2 regions of the Streptomyces sp. NPDC052042 genome follow, and region 2 is predicted to be linked to the other one. Evidence: riboswitches for the same ligand, from Rfam matches in the RefSeq annotation. Region 2 holds a riboswitch; the other holds the start of a gene.

Region 1 (9,041 bases), on a different contig from region 2:
GCTACCGCTCTCCCGGCAGGAAGGTCACCTGGGGTGCTCCCGTGCGGGGATGCACGACGACCTCGCCGGCCACTCCGTACACCTCACGCAGCAGTTCCGCGGTCAGCACGTCGGCGGGCGGGCCCGACGCCGTGACCTCACCCCCGCGCAGGACGTAGAGGCGATCGCAGTAGTACGCCGCCAGGTTGAGGTCGTGGAGTGCGACCAGAACGGTGGCGGGAAGCCGCTGCAGTGCGCCGAGCACGTCGAGTTGGTGGCGGATGTCCAGATGGTTGGTCGGCTCGTCGAGGACGAGCAGCGAGGGCTGTTGGGCGAGCGCCCGGGCGATGAGCACCCGCTGGCGCTCGCCGCCGGAAAGACGGTCGAAGGGGTGGTCCGCGAGGGCGGTCGCGTCCACGGACGCGAGCGCCGAGGTGATCAGCCGCGCGTCCTCGGCGGTGTCGCCGTCGAACAGCCCCTTGTGCGGTGTACGGCCCATGGCAACGACCTCACGGACCGTCAGATCGAAGGCGGTGGCCGGTTCCTGGACCACCGCGGCCAGGATGCGCGCCAGCCCGCGCACGGGCAGGTGCCAGGCGTCGGCGTCATCGATCCGTATGCGTCCGGTGTCGGGGCGCAGCACACGGTAGACGGCGCGCAGCAGACTGGACTTGCCGCTGCCGTTGGGACCGACCAGGCCGATGACCTCACCCGGGCGGGCCCGGAGGGTGACGTCCCGGACCAGGTGGCGCGCACCGGCCGTCAGGGTGACGCCGTCGACGGTCAGGGCGGCGCCGGCGGTGTGTTCGGTCGTGTCGCTCATGCCGTTCCTCCTGCGGCGCTGCGTCGGGCGTCGCGGCGCATGAGCCAGAGGAAGAAGGGTCCGCCGCACAGCGCGGTGAGGACTCCCACCGGGAGTTCCATCGGTGCCGCGACGGTGCGGGCGGCGATGTCGGCCCAGATCAGGAAGACGGCTCCGCCGAGAGCGGCTGTTGGCAGGACGCGGCGGTGCTCGCCGCCGACGAGGAGCCGCACGGTGTGCGGCAGCATCAGACCGACGAAGCCGATCGGCCCCGCCGCCGCGACCAGGATGCCGGTGACGAGAGACAGCAGGATGAACATGCGTGCCCGGAACCGGGCCACGTCGAGCCCCATCGTGCCCGCGGCCTCCTCGCCCGCCAGGAGCAGGTTCAGGTTCCGTGCCTGCACCAGGAGGACGGTGATGCCCAGCAGCAGGGCGACGACCGGCAGCCACAGCGCGTCCCAGCCGGCTCCGCCCAGGCCGCCGAGGGTCCAGGCGAGGACGGCACGGGCCTCGTGGCCCCGGCCCGTGGTGAGCAGCAGCAGATTGGTCACCGCGGTCAGGATCGACGCGACCGCGACACCGGACAGCACGAGCCGCGAGGAGGTGATGCGGCCGCCGGTGCGCGCGACCGCGTACACCAACACCAGTGCGCCCAGGGCACCGGCGAACGCGGCGGCGGGCAGCGAGACGGGGCCGAGTGCGCCCAGGCCGAGCACGATCACGGAGACCGCGCCCAGGGACGCGCCGGAGGACACCCCCAGGAGGTACGGCTCGGCCAGCGGATTGCGGATCAGGGCCTGCAGGGCCGTGCCCACCACCGCCAGTCCGGCGCCGGTCACCGCACCGAGCAGCACCCGCGGCGCCCGCACATCGAGGACGATCGTCTCCCGGGCCCGGGTCCAGGACGGCTCCCGCCAGTCGGCGCCCAGCGCGTGAGTCACGATGCCCCACACCTGGCCGGGCGGTACGCGCACCGAGCCGATGGCCAGACCCGCCGTGACGGAGGCCACCAGCAGCAGCGCGAGGACGGTCAGCGCGAGAGCGAGCGGAACGCGCCCCGACGGGCTGCCGCGGCGCCGCTGGCGCCGCGTCTCCCCGTCGGCCGCCCCCTCGACCGTTCCATCGGCCGGGGCGGTTCCCACGGGCGTCCGCGTCATCGGAAGCTCTCGGGATGCAGGCCGCGCGCCAGGCCGTCGACGGCGTACGCCGACCGGATGCCGACGAGGGTCGCGGTCAGCGGCAGGACCACGAACCGCTTGTTCCTGATGGCCGGGACGTCGGCGAGGGCGGGCTGCGAGAGCAGGAACCGCTTCTTCTGCTCGACGCTGCCGGAGCCCGCGTAGTCGTAGATCACCACGGCCTCGGGCTTGCGGGCCACCACCTGCTCCCAGGAGACGTCTCCGAAGACGTCGCCGAGGTCCGCGAAGACGTTCCGGCCGCCCGCCAGGCCGATCAGGTCGTTGCCCAGGCCCTTCCCGCCCGCGGTGAAGGCGGTCTTCTCGCCGCTGTCGTAGACGAAGACGGGTACGGCGGGCCTGTTCTTCACCGCCGCGGCGGCCCGGTCGACGCGCCCGCGGAGATCGGCGACCAGTTCGGCGGAGCGGTCCGGGACGCCGAAGATGCCGCCGATGGTGCGGATCTCGTCGTAGGTGTCCCGCATCGTCACCCGATTCCTGCCGCAGTACTCGCGGTTGAGGTAGGTGTCGACGCCCGCCGCGGCGAACGCCTTGCGCGACCGGCCCTCGTTCTCGGCGAACGCGCTTCCGTAGCCGCCGTAGACGAAGTCCGGCTCCGCGTCCAGGACGGTTTCGAAGGACGGCTCCTTCTTCGCCAGTTCGGGTATGGCCGCGAAGTCCTTGCTCAGTTCGGGCAGGACGGCCGAGTCGGGGAAGGCGGTACCGGCCATGCGGTCCTTCAGCCCCAGGGCGAGCATCAGTTCGGCGGGGTGCTGATGGATGGTGACCACTCGCGAGGGCGGTCCGTCGTACGTCGTCGTGACGCCGCAGTTGTCGACGGTGACGGGGAAACCCTTGGCCGGTGACGCGCCCGTCCGTGGCTTTCCGGGTGAGTCGTCACCGGCGCCGCAGCCGGCCGTCAGCAGGGCGGTGGTCAGGGCCAAGGCCCCGGCGGCGGCGCGCAGGGTGCGACGGGGCCGGGCAGAGGGAGAACAGGGGCGGCCGAGCATGCCGAAGTACACGTAGAGCCTTCCTGGGGAGTCCGCGCTCCTCACAACGGGCCCGCGACAGGCCAGTGTCCTGACTCCCGGATCGACGTTCCCCCCCGCCTTCCCGCGCCGTGCGCAGTGGCATGTCGAAGGGTTGCACTCCCCGGTCACAGTGGCGGGACCGTGCCGGATTCGCACCGGCTTCCTGTCTCCCGTCGCGGCGATGACCTGCTGATACTACGTTTCTTCGAGGTCGCGGCGTCAACACGGGGTTCCCGACGTCTCGCGTTCGACGTAAAAAGGTCGAAAAGCGGGTAAAGCATCGTCCTGTGTGCGACATCCTCCGTGCCGTGATGAACCTGACGGGGACACCCTTCTTCCTGGCCACGATCGTGCTGGCCGTGATCAGCGTGACGCTGCCCCTGCTGCTGTGGGGGCGGGTGCGCGGCCCCGCCGTGGTGCGCGGCGCGACCCGTCTGACGATGGTCCTCCTCGCGCAGGGAGCGGCCGTGCTGAGCGTCTTCGTAGTGGTCAACAACACCAACGGGCTGTACGACAGCTGGTCCGACCTGCTCGGCACCGGACACCACGTCGTCGCCGCCCCGGACCTCGGGCGCGACGGGCTCGGGAGCCACAAGGACCTGGCGAACGAGCCGAAGACCGTCCAGGAGTTCCAGCCCGCGCACGACCCCCGGATGGGGCCGAACGTCCGTGTCACCCAGCTGCGCGGCCGGGTGTCGGGGGTGCGCGGCGAGGTGTACGTGTGGCTGCCGCCGCAGTACGACCAGCCGGCGTTCCGGCACCAGAAGTTCCCCGTGGTCGAACTCCTCGGCGGCTTTCCCGGGTCGGCCAAGGCGTGGTTCAGCAGCCTGCGGGTTCAGTCCCAGCTGGCGGCCGAGATGCGCAGCGGCGGGATCGCCCCGTTCATCCTCGTCGAACCGCGCACCAATCTGCTGGCCGGTCAGGACACCGGATGCGCCAACGTACCGGGCGTCGTGGACGCCGAGTCGTGGCTGAGCGTGGACGTCCGGCAGATGGTGATCGACACCTTCCGCGCGCGCGGCAGTGCCGGCGGCTGGGCGGTGGCCGGCTTCTCGGCCGGGGCGCACTGCGCCGTCAAGATGGCACTGGCCCACCCCGACCGGTACCGGGCCGCCGTGGGCCTGTCCGGCTACAACGACCCGGCCGCCGAACGCGTCTCCCTCACGGCCCGCGACCCGGAGCTGCGGCGGGTCAACAACCCGTTGTGGATCCTCCGCCACGCGACCACGCCTCCGCGCGTGGCGCTCTACCTCTCGGGCAGCCGAGACGACGGCTATCGCGACGGCCTCGCGCTGCGGCGGGCGGCGGTACCTCCGACGCGGGTGGTGGTGGCGCAGGTGACCGGACCGCACACCATTGGACTGTGGAAGCGGCAGGTGCCACAGGTCTTCCGCTGGCTGACGACCGAACTGTCGCCGTGGGTGGGGAGGATCGCCCCGACGAAGGGCGTCTGAACCGACGCCGGACGGCCGACGGGCCGGATCCCCGGCCGGGGATCCGGCCCGTCGGCCGTCCGCGCGCTCGCCGGTGTACGTCGGCGTCGTCCGCCCGCGCACTCGCTCGTCCACCGAACCGCCGCCCGTCGGACGACCGGTGGTACCGCAGGTTGCCCGGCCCGGCCCCGCCCACGGCGAAACGGCCGGGGTGGGGCAGCGGCGTGTCGGGGACGTCGCGGCGGCGCCGCACCGGCCGGGCGTCGGCCGAATGGAGCCGTCCTGAGCATCCGGCCGGGCGATCGTGACGGCCCCGCCGGACGTTCGGTCCGGTCGCCGCCCAAGGCCCGGCGGACGCGTGGGCACCGGCTTTCGGGGGTGCCGGGAGGGGCCGGACGACCGGTGGCGGAGGCCGAACGTCCCGTCCGCGAGACGATGCCCGGGGCGGTCGCCGACCCTACGGTGGTGGCATGGCGGCGAACAGTGCTCGGAAGCGGGGGGAGCGGTCCCGGTTCGGTGTGATGGAGGCGGTGGGCCTGGTCGTGCTGTTCGTCCTGTCGGTCGTGGCCGCCTCGATCATTCCGCACGAGCGCGAGTTCTCCCTGCGCTGGCAGGCGGTGGTGCTGGCCGGCATCGGCTGCTCCGCGCTGGTGTGGCGGCGCCGTCACCCGGTCGGCGTACTGGCCGTGGCGGTCGGCTGCGGGGTGGCCTTCCAGGTGTTCGGATTCCGGGAGAGCCCGCTGGTCATCAGCCCCGTCCTGGTGTCGGTCTACACCGTCGCCGTGCTCACCGACCGGCGCGTGACCTGGACCGCGGCGCCCCTGTCGGCCGCCATACTCGTGGGCGCCGCCGTACTGTGCGACCCGCGCTCCTGGCTGGCCCCCGACAACGCGGCGATGCTGGCGTGGACGGCTCTGCCCACCGCCGTCGGTGACGGGGTGCGCTCACGACGTGCCTATGTGGCCGCGGTGGAGGAGCGGGCGGAACACGCCGAGCGGACCCGCGAACAGGAGGCGCAGCAGCGGGTGGCGGCCGAGCGGGTGCGGATCGCCCGAGAACTCCACGACATCGTCGCCCATCACATCGCCCTCATCAACGCCCAGGCGGGTGTGGCGGTCCACCTCGTGGAACGGAGACCGGAGAAGATCCTGGCCGCGCTGGAGGACATCCGGGACACCAGCCGGTCCGCCCTGGACGAACTGCGCGTGACCGTCGGGCTGCTGCGGCAGTCCGGTGACCCGGTGACGCCACGCGACCCGATGCCCGGCCTCGCCCGCGTTCCGGCGCTCCTGGCGTCGTTCGAGAGGGCCGGTCTGACCGTGAACCACAGCCGGCTCGGAGTCGCCGAACCGCTCGCCCCGGCGGTCGACCTGGCCGCGTACCGCATCGTGCAGGAGGCCCTGACCAATGTGCACAAGCACGCGGGGGCCGATCACGCCCGGCTGTTCCTGCACTACCGGCCCGAGCGGCTGACGATCACGGTCGAGAACGACGGGCGAACCGTGGCGAACCACACCCACCCGGGAGCGGGCCACGGGCTGATCGGGATGCGCGAGCGCGCCTCCACGGTCGGCGGACGGCTGTACGCGGGCGCCCGCCCGGAAGGCGGCTTCACCGTGACGGCCGAGCTGCCGTTGCGCCCCGGCCCGGTCATGGGCGAACCACCGAGAAGGGACGGGCATGACGATCCGCGTGCTGCTTGCCGATGACCAGGCCCTGCTGCGGGGCACCTTCAGGATGCTGTTCGACTCCACGGACGACATGGAGACGGTGGGGGAGGCGTCCAACGGGCAGGAGGCGCTGGACCTCGCACGGGCGCAGGGCCCCGACGTGGTCCTGATGGACATCCGCATGCCCGAGATGGACGGTCTCGAAGCCACACGGCTCATCAGTGAGGCCGACGATCTCGGCGAGGTGAAGGTGCTCATCCTGACGACCTTCGAGGACGACGAGCACGTCGCCGAGGCGCTGCGCGCCGGTGCGAGCGGCTTCCTCGGCAAGGGAGCCCGGCCCGAGGAACTGCTCGACGCCGTCCGCACGATCGCCGCCGGCGAGGCACTGCTGTCCCCGTCGGCGACGCGTGCGCTGATCGGGCGCTTCCTCGCCCAGCCCGAGCCGTGCCCGGCGGGGGTGCACGAGCGGCTGGGGTGCCTGACACCGCGGGAACGCGACGTCGTGGGGCTGGTGGCACTGGGGCTGTCGAACGACGAGATCGCCGATCGGTTGTTCGTCAGTCCGCTGACCGCCAAGACCCACGTCAACCGGGCCATGACCAAGCTGGCGGCCCGTGACCGGGCCCAGCTCGTCGTCATCGCGTATCAGTGCGGCCTGGTGAGTCCGGCGGCGGACTCCGGACCTTCGCAGCCGTCCATGCAGCCGTAGCCGCATGCGCGGGCGCGCACGCGGGCAACGGGGGGCGTTGCGGGCATGGGGGCGTAGGTGCACGCGGTCGCGGGGGCCGGTGTGATGCCACGGTGACAGTCCGTTCCCACCGGTGGTAGGCGTGCGGTCCGGGTACCACGGCCGTGGTAGTCGGGAATCGCTGCGGCGGGACGACGCGCCGGGGGTCGCCTCCGGGCGAGAGTGGGATGGCGAACGGAGGTGTCGCCATGACCGAAGCACACGGCCCGGCAGAGCGGTACGACGCGGATGACGCGACCCGCCTCACCGGCACAGCATCCGCCGCCACCCGCCGCCCCACCGCCGCCGGGCCGGACACCGGCCGCCACGGCGTCGGCGCGGGGGCCACGAACCCCTCCCCGGCCGCCATCGGTCGCCCCCGCCCGCCTGAGCGGCACACCGAGCACGGAGTGTCGCTCCTCGGGACCGGGGTATCCGACTCACGGACGCACCGCGACACGCGGGTGCCTCCGACGCAGTCGGCAGGACGCACGGCTGCCGGGAGCCGTTCCCCGGAACCGTGGCCCGCGTCCGGCGATCCGGCATCGCCCCAGCACGACGCCCGCCCCGGACTCCCGTGCCCGAATCCCAGCCACGACGGCCGCGCGACCGGCACCGCAGCACAGGAAGGAACCCCTCCCATGTTCACTGCAACCAAGCAGCGCAGCACGATCGGCGAACGACCGGCCGAAACGCCCGCCTCCGCCGCTGCCAGGGCCGACGCGGCGGCCACCTCGGGAGGACACCCGGCGAGCCGCCCCGCGTACCGGGCCAAGGCCGAATTCCGAACCCCGCCCGCACACCTGTTGCTGCTCCGCGACGCGCTGGCCGACCGCGCCGACCGGAACCAGGGGCAGGAGCCGGGCGCCGGTGGCCGGGCCGAGCACCGTGGGGTGGCGTCCGGCCGACGCGCCCGGACGCAGTCGGCCGCACAGCTCACCCTGTCCCAGTGGGTCAGCAGGACCGCGAGGATCGGCACCACGGCCGACGATCACACCGCCGGCTGAGCGACCTGCCGAGCAGGGGCGACGGGCGGGCGGCGTCTGTACAGCCGCCCGCCGCCCCGACGAGAGCCGACCCGGACAGCTTTGCGTGACCTCCGACCCAGCAGGTCGTCGTGAGGACCGCACCCGGCCCGGATGCGGTCGAACCCCCGCGTCCTTCTCCGATGCGGACGTTGACGCGCACGCTCTTCCGACCGGCACCGGACGGCTCGCCCCGACGAACGCGGACGGCGTCGAACCGGCGGTTCGACTCCTCAACTCCCGCTCGTCGTCTCAACTCCCGCTCGTTCTCGGCTGATCACCCGACGGCACGGAGCAACTTCTGCGATGGCGCAGGGAACCGGTCGGTCGACCGGGACCCGGTCCGGCCGCGTGCGAGCGCACGACGCTCCGGTGCACGCGAGCGCACGACGCTCCGGTGCACGGGCGCGGCTCACCCGCCGCTCTCCTTTCGCTCGTCGTCGACGATCTCCGCGTCGACCACCTCGTCCTCGCCCCCGCCCGTACCGGGCCCGGAACCGTCGGGGGAGCCGCTTCCGGCCGTGCCGTCACCGGCCGCCCCGCCGCGGGCCTGCGCGTAGAGGGCGGAGCCGATCCGCTGTGCGGCCGCGCTCGCCTTCTCGGTGGCGGCGCGGAGCTGGGCGGTGTCCTCGCCCTTGAGCTTCTCCCGCACCTCCGCGAGGGCCTCCTCGGTCTCCGAACGCACATCGCCGGGGATCTTGTCGGCGTTGTCCTTCAGCAGCTTCTCGGTCTGGTAGAGGAGGGACTCCGCCTGGTTGCGGGTCTCGGCGGCCTCCTTGCGCAGGCGGTCCTCCTCCGCGTACTGCTCGGCCTCGCGCACCATGCGGTCGATGTCGCCCTTCGGCAGCGAGGAGCCGCCGGTGACGGTCATCTTCTGCTCCTTGCCGGTGCCGAGGTCCTTGGCGGTGACGTGCATGATGCCGTTGGCGTCGATGTCGAAGGAGACCTCGATCTGCGGGACACCGCGCGGGGCCGGCGGCAGGCCGGTCAGCTCGAACACACCCAACTTCTTGTTGTACGCGGCGATCTCGCGCTCGCCCTGGTAGACCTGGATCTGAACGGACGGCTGGTTGTCCTCGGCCGTCGTGAAGATCTCGGAACGCTTGGTCGGGATCGTGGTGTTGCGCTCGATCAGCTTCGTCATGATGCCGCCCTTGGTCTCGATACCGAGGGACAGCGGGGTGACGTCGAGC
Region 2 (9,041 bases):
GCCCTCGCCCAGGACCTCACCGCACGGCCCGTGCTGGTCGGCCCGGTCACCTACCTCCTGCTCGCCAAGCCCGCCCCCGGCGTACCCGCCGACTTCGAGCCGCTCACCCTCCTGGACCGGCTGCTCCCCGTGTACGCCGAAGTGATCGCCGACCTGCGCGCGGCCGGTGCCGAGTGGGTCCAGCTCGACGAGCCCGCCCTCGTGCAGGACCGCACCCCGGCCGAGCTGAACGCCGCCGAGCGCGCCTACCGCGAACTCGGCGCCCTCACCGACCGGCCCAGACTGCTCGTCGCCTCCTACTTCGACCGGCTCGGCGACGCCCTGCCGGTGCTGGCCAAGGCACCGGTGGACGGGCTGGCGCTGGACTTCACCGAGGCCGCCGCCGCCAACCTGGACGCCCTGGCCGCCGTCGGCGGACTGCCCGGCAAGCGCCTGATCGCCGGTGTCGTCAACGGCCGCAACATCTGGATCAACGACCTGCAGAAGTCGCTGTCCACCCTCGGCACCCTTCTCGGGCTCGCCGACCGGGTCGACGTCGCCGCCTCCTGCTCCCTGCTGCACGTGCCGCTGGACGCCACTGCCGAGCGGGACATCGACCCGCAGATCCTGCGCTGGCTGGCCTTCGCCAAGCAGAAGACCGCCGAGATCATCACTCTCACCAAGGGCCTCGCCCACGGCACCGGTTCGATCGCCGCCGAACTCGCCGCCAACCGGGCCGACCTCGCCTCCCGCGCAAACTCGCCGATCACGCATGACCCCGCCGTCCGGGCCCGCTCCGAGGCCGTGACGGCCGCCGACGCGCGCCGTTCCCAGCCGTACGCCGAGCGGGCAGCCGCCCAGCGCGCCCACCTCGGACTGCCGCTGCTGCCCACGACGACCATCGGCTCGTTCCCGCAGACCGGTGAACTGCGCACCGCCCGCGCCGACCTGCGCGCCGGGCGGATCGACACGGCCGGGTACGAGGAGCGCATCAGGGCGGAGATCCAGGAGGTCATCGCCTTCCAGGAGAAGGCCGGCATCGATGTCCTGGTGCACGGCGAGGCCGAACGCAACGACATGGTGCAGTACTTCGCCGAGCGGCTCACCGGCTACCTCGCCACGCAGCACGGCTGGGTCCAGTCCTACGGCACCCGGTACGTGCGTCCGCCGATCCTGGCCGGGGACATCTCGCGCCCCGAGCCGATGACGGTGCGCTGGACGTCGTACGCGCAGTCACTGAGCGACCGCCCGGTCAAGGGCATGCTCACCGGGCCGGTCACCATGCTCGCCTGGTCCTTCGTCCGCGACGACCAGCCCCTCGGCGACACCGCCCGCCAGGTCGCCCTCGCCCTGCGCGACGAGGTCACCGATCTGGAGGCGGCCGGCACCTCGGTCATCCAGGTCGACGAGCCCGCGCTGCGCGAGACGCTGCCGCTGCGGGCCGCCGACCACGCCGACTACCTGGCGTGGGCCACCGAAGCGTTCCGTCTGACGACGGGCGGTGTGCGGCCGGACACCCAGATCCACACGCACATGTGCTACGCCGAATTCGGTGACATCGTCCAGGCCATCGACGACCTCGACGCCGACGTCATCAGCCTGGAGGCCGCCCGCTCCCACATGCAGGTCGCCCACGAACTCGCCGCCCACGGCTACCCCCGCGAGGCCGGACCGGGCGTCTACGACATCCACTCCCCGCGCATCCCGAGCACCGACGAGGCAGCGGACCTCCTGCGCACCGGGCTGGAGGCCATCCCCGCCGAACGGCTGTGGGTCAATCCCGACTGCGGCCTGAAGACCCGCGGCTGGCCCGAGACCCGCGCCTCCCTGGAGAACCTCGTCGCCGCCGCCCGCACCGTCCGGAGTGAGCTGCCCGCCTCCTGACCGAGAAACCCAGTGGGCCGGGACGCCACAAGCGTCCCGGCCCGTCCCACAACACCGCCAAAACCAAGGCAGGAAGGGGGGCCAACGGTGCGCGGCAAACCGCGACAGGTCGTCGTGGACGGCAGGCCCATGATCGCCATGTCCGAGAAGCAGTTCGAGAGCCTGCTGGCCATGCGCAGACAGCTCGGCAGCCAGACCGCCAAGATGCGGATGCTGCGTGACACGCTGGCCGACCTGGGCGAGTTCCTGGACTCCGTGGCCGAGGCGCTCGACGCCGACGCGTCACCCGAGCCAGAGGAGATCAGGCCCCCTTCCAACCCCCCACATCCCGAGCCGGTACTGGTCACCGAGATACGCCGACGCGCACAACAGCTACGCACCATCACCGGGGCAGGACGCACTCCAAGAGGCCGGCGCCCGTCCGACCGCACCAGAACTTAGGTATACCTAAGTTTCTCGTGCGACACAATATCTGGGGCGTGCACGCTCACCATCTTCTAGATGTAGTGTTGATGGTGCTGGTGGTTCGCCGGGCACTCCTGTGTTCGGCGTCGCAAGAGGGAACCCGGTGCAAGACCGGGACTGCCCCGCAGCGGTGAGCGGGAACGACCGCCGTCATACGCACTGGGCCCGACCTGCCGGGCCTGGGAAGCGACGGCCAGTAGGGATCTCGTACGACACGAGACACGCCCGCGAGTCCGAAGACCTGCCACCGGTGCGTACGCCGGACAGCGGTGTGCGCGCTCCGAGGCCCCGAGGGAGGGCCAGGTGGCAGACGCACGGTTCCGGGTGAGGCGTATTGTCCGCCGCCCCATCTCGCCGTACGTGCCGCGCCGCTCCTCCCCTCCCGGTCCTCGGGCGATGACGGGAGCGAGCGAGAGGAGGCGGCGGCCGATGAGCGGTCTCGTGTATTTCTCCAGCGTCTCGGAGAACACCAGGCGCTTCGTGGAGAAGCTGGGCCTGCCGGCCACGCGCATCCCCCTGCACCCACGCCATGAGGGCATGCCGCGGGTGGACGGGCCGTATGTGCTGATCACGCCGACCTACGGCGGCGGCGAACGCGCCGGCGCGGTCCCCAAACAGGTGATCCGCTTTCTGAACATCGAGGCCAACCGCGCACTGCTGCGCGGAGTCATCGCCTCCGGCAACGCCAACTTCGGCGCCGAGTACTGCCTGGCCGGCCGGGTCATCTCGGCGAAGTGCCAGGTCCCGGAGCTGTACCGATTCGAACTGCTCGGCACGGACCGCGACGTCCGCGCCGTGAGGGAAGGGCTGCAGGAATTTTGGACACGACACTCGTCAACCAGTCGGACGGCGGAGCGACAGGCAGCATGAACACCCTCACCACGGCGATCACGGTCCCCGCGGACCAGCGCGAGTCGGTCGGCACGCGCAAGGACTACCACGCGCTGAACGCCATGCTGAACATGTACGACTGCGACGGCCGCATCCAGTTCGACAAGGACCGCGAGGCCGTCCGGCAGTACTTCCTCCAGCACGTGAACCCGAACACGGTGGAGTTCGGATCGCTGAAGGAGAAGATCGACTATCTCATCGGACACGACTACTACGAGGAGGCGTCAATCCGGCGCTACCGGTGGGAGTTCCTGGAGGGCCTCTACGCACAGGCGTACGCCCACGAACACCGCTTCCGCACCTTCCTGGGCGCGTTCAAGTACTACACCTCGTACACGCTGAAGAGCTTCGACGGCTCCCGCCACCTGGAACGGTACGAGGACCGGGTCGTCGCCACCGCCCTGTTCCTCGGCGCCGGCGACGAGACGCTCGCCTCCCGCCTGGTCGACGAGATGATGACCGGCCGCTTCCAGCCCGCCACCCCCACCTTCCTCAACGCGGGCAAGGCCCAGCGCGGCGAGCTGGTCTCCTGCTTCCTCCTCCGTGTCGAGGACAACCTGGAGTCCATCGGACGCGGCATCAACTCCGCGCTGCAGCTGTCCAAGCGGGGCGGCGGAGTGGCGCTGCTCCTGACGAACCTGCGGGAACAGGGCGCCCCGATCAAGAAGATCGAGAACCAGTCGTCCGGCGTCGTGCCCGTGATGAAGCTGCTGGAGGACTCCTTCTCCTACGCCAACCAGCTCGGCGCGCGCCAGGGCGCGGGCGCGGTGTACCTGCACGCCCATCACCCTGACATCATGCGGTTCCTGGACACCAAGCGGGAGAACGCGGACGAGAAGATCCGCATCAAGACGCTCTCGCTCGGCGTGGTCGTCCCGGACATCACCTTCGAACTGGCCAAGCGCAACGAGGACATGCACCTGTTCTCGCCGTACGACGTCGAGCGCGAGTACGGCAAGCCGCTGGCCGACCTGTCCGTGAGCGAGCACTACGACGAGATGGTCGCCAACCCGCGCATCCGCAAGACCACCCTCAGCGCACGTGAGTTCTTCAAGACGATCGCGGAGCTCCAGTTCGAGTCCGGCTACCCCTACCTGCTCTTCGAGGACACGGTGAACCGGGCCAATCCGATCCCGGGCTGGATCAACATGTCCAACCTGTGCTCGGAGATCCTTCAGGTCAACACACCGAGCACGTACGACGCCTCGCTCGGCTACGAGACGGTCGGCAAGGACATCTCCTGCAACCTGGGCTCGCTCAACATCGCCGCCGCGATGGCCTCCCCCGACCTCGGCGCGACCATCGAGACCGCTGTGCGCGGCCTGACCTCCGTCTCCGACCAGTCGAACATCGACGCCGTGCCGTCCGTGGCGCACGGCAACGACCTCTCCCACTCCATCGGCCTCGGCCAGATGAACCTGCACGGCTACCTCGCCTCCAAGCACATCCACTACGGCAGCGAGGAAGGGGTGGACTTCACCAACATGTACTTCTACGCGGTCGCCTTCCATGCCCTGCGCGCCTCCAACCGCATCGCGATCGAGCGCGGCACCGCCTTCGACGGCTTCGAGAAGACCGCGTACGCCGACGGCTCCTACTTCGACAAGTACACCGAGCGGGTGTGGGAGCCGGCCACCGAGCGGGTCCGGGCTCTGTTCGCCGATACGGGGATCACCCTGCCCACGCAGGCCGACTGGCGCGAGCTGAAGGAGTCCGTGCGGGAGCACGGCATCTACAACCAGTATCTCCAGGCCGTGCCGCCGACCGGCTCCATCAGCTACATCAACGACTCGACCGCCTCCATCCACCCGATCGCCTCGAAGGTGGAGATCCGCAAGGAGGGCAAGCTCGGCCGCGTCTACTACCCGGCGCCGCACATGGACAACGACAACCTGGAGTATTTCCGGGACGCGTACGAGATCGGCTACGAGAAGATCATCGACACCTACGCGGCGGCCACCCAGCACGTCGACCAGGGCCTGAGCTGCACCCTCTTCTTCCGGGACACGGCCACCACGCGCGACCTGAACAAGGCGCAGATCCATGCCTGGCGCAAGGGCATCAAGACCCTCTACTACATCCGGCTGCGTCAGGAGGCCCTGGAAGGCACCGAGATCGAGAACTGCCTGTCCTGCACCTTGTGACGCCGCCCCCTACCGACTTCCTGGAAGCACGCACCATGACCACGACTCCCGCCCCGCTGACCGAGCTGTCGGTCACGCCGCCCTCCTACCGCCACGACCCGGCCGCCCGGCTGCGACCGGTCAACTGGAACCGCGTCACCGACGAGAAGGACCTGGAGGTGTGGAACCGGCTCACGGCCAACTTCTGGCTGCCCGAGAAGGTACCGCTCTCCAACGACGTGAACGCCTGGCAGCAGCGGCTCACCGTCGAGGAACGCACGCTCACCATGCGCGTGTTCACCGGCCTGACCATGCTCGACACCGTGCAGGCCACGGTCGGTGAGATCGTCCAGATCCAGGACGCCCGCACCGAGCACGAAGAGGCCGTCTACACCAACATCGCCTTCATGCAGGCCGTGCACGCCCGTAGCTACTCCTCCGTCTTCTCCACCCTCTCCAACACCCCGGAGATCGACGACGCATACCGCTGGGCCGTCGGCAACGACGTTCTCCAGCAGCGCTGCAAGACGGTCCTGAAGTACTACTACGGCGACGACCCGCTCAAGCGGAAGGTCGCCTCCACGCTCCTGTCGTCGCTGCTGCTGTACGCGGGCTTCTACCTCCCGCTGCACTTCTCCACGCACGCCCTGCTCACCAACACGGCCGACATGATCCGGCTGATCCTGCGCGACAAGGCGGTGCACGGCTACTACTCCGGCTACAAGTACCAGCGCGGCCTGGAGAAGCTCGACTCCGCCGGGCAGGAGGAGATGCGGGCGTTCACATACGATCTGCTGGAGGAGCTGTACCAGTTGGAGCTCCAGTACTCGGGTGAACTGTACGAGCCGCTCGGGCTGATGGACGACGTGGCCGTCTTCGTCCGGTACAACGCCAACAAGGCGCTGATGAACCTCGGCTACCCGGCCCGCTTCGGCGCGGAGGAGACCGAGGTGAACCCGGAGATCCTGGCCGCCCTTTCACCGGGTGCGGACGAAAACCACGACTTCTTCTCCGGCTCCGGATCGTCGTACGTCATGGGCAAAGCGGAGGACACCGCCGACGACGACTGGGACTTCTGAGAGGTTGACAAGTCCGGCGAACCCAGCGTGCCCGCCGCGCGCACGGCGTCCGGCCCGCAGGGCTCGTGCGTGCTGCTCAAGCATGGCGAGATCTTCCTCAAGGGCCGTGACCGTCACCGCTTCACCGAGAGGCCGCACGACACCTGCGGCTCTCACTGCGCGGGATCGGCGGCTCGACGTGGATCAAAACGGCCCAGAACGTGACCGTGCTGGGCGGCCGGGTGTCCCAAGAGGCCCTGCTGGAGCGGGCGCGCAGGTGATCGGCCTCAACTCCGTGGAGCCGGCCGTGCGAGTGCCCAGCGATCTGGACGCCAGGTGGCCAGCCAGACGCCGGCCAATCCGGTCGCCGTGGACGAGGCGGCGGCACTGCCCGTGATGCGGCTCATCACGAAGATGGGTGTGAAGGCCGGGATGTCGAAGCCCATGAGGTGATAGGCGAGCCCGGCAGGATAGTCCAGGATCGGATGGCTGCCCTTGCGATTGATCACGGCGTGCCGCAGGGCCGCGTGGCGAGCCGGTCACCTCGGGGTCGGCGGCACGCGCCACCAGCCGGTCGAGGGCGTCCCCCATGGGTTGGACGGTGCGGGCCGCGTTCTCGGTGGCACCCCATCAACTCTCGTCACGACAGGACCTGACCTGCCCAACAGTTTACCTGACACCCCATCAGGACGAGCGCCAAATGAGCGTCACGAGCACCATTTCAGCGTCAGGATATCGCCCGCAACGCCCACACCGCACATCATGCGCACGCCCGAAACCGCAGGTCAGGAACCCTTCGCGGCCGGTTCAAGGATCGCGACGCACTCCACATGGTGCGTCATCGGAAACAGGTCGAACGCCCGCAGCGTCCGCACCCGGTAACCCCCCTCGCGGAAGTACGCCAAGTCGCGGGCGAGGGCGGCCGGGTCGCAGGCCACGTAGGCGATGCGGCGGGCGCCGAGGGTGGTGAGGCGGGCGACCGTCTGCTTGCCGGCGCCGGCCCTGGGCGGGTCCAGGACGATGAGATCGGTCTCGGTGATGCCGGTGCGCGGGAGGACCTGGTCGACCTTGCCGTGCTCGATGCGAACCCGGTCCAGGTCCTTGAGGTTGTGCCGGGCGTCCTCGACGGCGCGCTTGCCGGACTCGATGCCGAGGACCGCGCCCTTCTCGCCGACGCGCTGGCCGAGGGCGCCGGCGAACAGGCCGACGCCGCAGTACAGGTCGAGGGCGGTGTCGCCCTTGCGGGGCAGCAGGCCCTGCATGACGGCGCGGACGAGCGTGTCGGCGGCCTGGGGGTGCACCTGCCAGAAGCCGCCGGAGCCGACGCGGTAGGTGCGGTCGTCGGCGCGTTCGCGGACGAAGGCGCGACCGTGCACGCGGTGGACGCCGCCATCGCGTTCGTCGACGCGCATCACCGAGACGGGCTTGTCGAGTGCGACGAGCGGCAGTCGGGCGCCGGGCCTCGGGGTGAGGATGACCTGACGGTCGTGGGAGCCGGTGGCGGCGATGGCCTCCACCGAGGCCATGCCGGACCATTCCCGCTTCTCGATGCCGAGTTCGGTGACGCCGGGGGCCGCGATCAGGCAGCGCTCGACGGGCTGCACGTCGTGCGAGCGGTGCTTGCGCAGACCGACGCGGCCGTCTTCGTCGATGGCGTACTGGACGCGGGTGCGCCAGGCCGGCACCTCGCCCGGCGGGAGCTTGTCGCCCTCGGCCGGAATGACGGTGCCGTCCCAGCCCGCCTCCTCCGGGGTGAGGCCGGCCAGGCGCCGGAGCTGTTCGGCGATCACCTCGCCCTTGAACCTGCGCTGGGCACCGGGCTTGGCGTGCTGCCAGTCGCAGCCTCCGCACTTTCCGGGGCCCGCGTACGGGCACGGGGCCTCGACGCGGTCCTTGGACGGTTCGAGGATGCGTACGGCATCGGCGCGCAGGAAGCGGGAGTCGCTCGCGCCCTCGGTGACCCGGGCGACGACCCTCTCGCCGGGGAGCGTGTGGCGTACGAAGAGGACCCGGCCCTCAGCGGTGCGGGCGATGCAGTGGCCGCCGTGTGCGACGGGCCCGACCTCGACCTCGTACTCCTCCCCGACCAGCGACGACGTGGGTTCGTTCTGCATGAGGGGGTGGCTCCAGGTCTCGGGGGACAGCCGGGCAACGACACGGGTTGGCCGGACGACGACCCACGATTCTACGTGGGTCGTCGTCCGGCCGTTCACCACGAGCGGGCCGGGCAGGCCGACGCGTGCCGGTGCCGACCGGGAGCGGGCGGCACCGGCTCCGGTCAGGGCTTGTTCGCGGGTTCCTTGGGCCTGCGTTCCACGGGTCCGCGGCGCACGGAGCCCGGCGCGCTCCACTCGGCGCGCTTCCTGGCCCGCAGCTTCGCCGCCTCGGAGGACTCCAGCTGGTACGGCACCGACGTCACCATCACGCCCGGGGTGAACAGCAGCCGCCCCTTGAGGCGCAGAGCGCTCTGGTTGTGCAGGAGGTGCTCGTACCAGTGGCCGACCACATACTCGGGGATGTACACGCTGACCACGTCGCGCGGGCTCTCCCGGCGCAGGTTCTTCACGTAGTCGATGACCGGGCGCGTCACCTCGCGGTACGGGGAGTCGAGGATCTTCAGCGGGATATCGATGCCGCGCCG

The links. Region 2 has a riboswitch for cobalamin ahead of nrdI (class Ib ribonucleoside-diphosphate reductase assembly flavoprotein NrdI). Riboswitches for the same ligand answer to the same signal wherever they lie in the genome.
Region 1: it holds a riboswitch for cobalamin, as region 2 does, so the genes downstream of both, ACIHCL_RS14220 (ABC transporter substrate-binding protein) here and nrdI (class Ib ribonucleoside-diphosphate reductase assembly flavoprotein NrdI) in region 2, are expected to answer to the same signal.

What each region holds. Positions count from the first base shown of each region.
Region 1 covers NZ_JBIUBU010000006.1:332,066-341,106, reverse strand. Annotated here, with positions in the region: gene ACIHCL_RS14230 (ABC transporter ATP-binding protein) at 2-802, opposite strand; gene ACIHCL_RS14225 (FecCD family ABC transporter permease) at 799-1,941, opposite strand; gene ACIHCL_RS14220 (ABC transporter substrate-binding protein) at 1,938-2,969, opposite strand; cobalamin riboswitch at 3,012-3,195, opposite strand; gene ACIHCL_RS14215 (alpha/beta hydrolase) at 3,302-4,444, shown strand; gene ACIHCL_RS14210 (sensor histidine kinase) at 4,894-6,132, shown strand; gene ACIHCL_RS14205 (response regulator) at 6,104-6,805, shown strand; gene ACIHCL_RS14200 (hypothetical protein) at 7,465-7,830, shown strand; gene dnaK (molecular chaperone DnaK) at 8,261-9,041, opposite strand, start outside.
Region 2 covers NZ_JBIUBU010000005.1:147,589-156,629, reverse strand. Annotated here, with positions in the region: gene metE (5-methyltetrahydropteroyltriglutamate--homocysteine S-methyltransferase) at 1-1,863, shown strand, start outside; gene ACIHCL_RS11895 (hypothetical protein) at 1,951-2,304, shown strand; cobalamin riboswitch at 2,369-2,592, shown strand; gene nrdI (class Ib ribonucleoside-diphosphate reductase assembly flavoprotein NrdI) at 2,758-3,198, shown strand; gene nrdE (class 1b ribonucleoside-diphosphate reductase subunit alpha) at 3,195-5,363, shown strand; gene nrdF (class 1b ribonucleoside-diphosphate reductase subunit beta) at 5,399-6,421, shown strand; partial or broken gene ACIHCL_RS11875 (citrate/2-methylcitrate synthase) at 6,781-6,991, opposite strand; gene ACIHCL_RS11870 (class I SAM-dependent RNA methyltransferase) at 7,186-8,514, opposite strand; gene ACIHCL_RS11865 (APC family permease) at 8,679-9,041, opposite strand, start outside.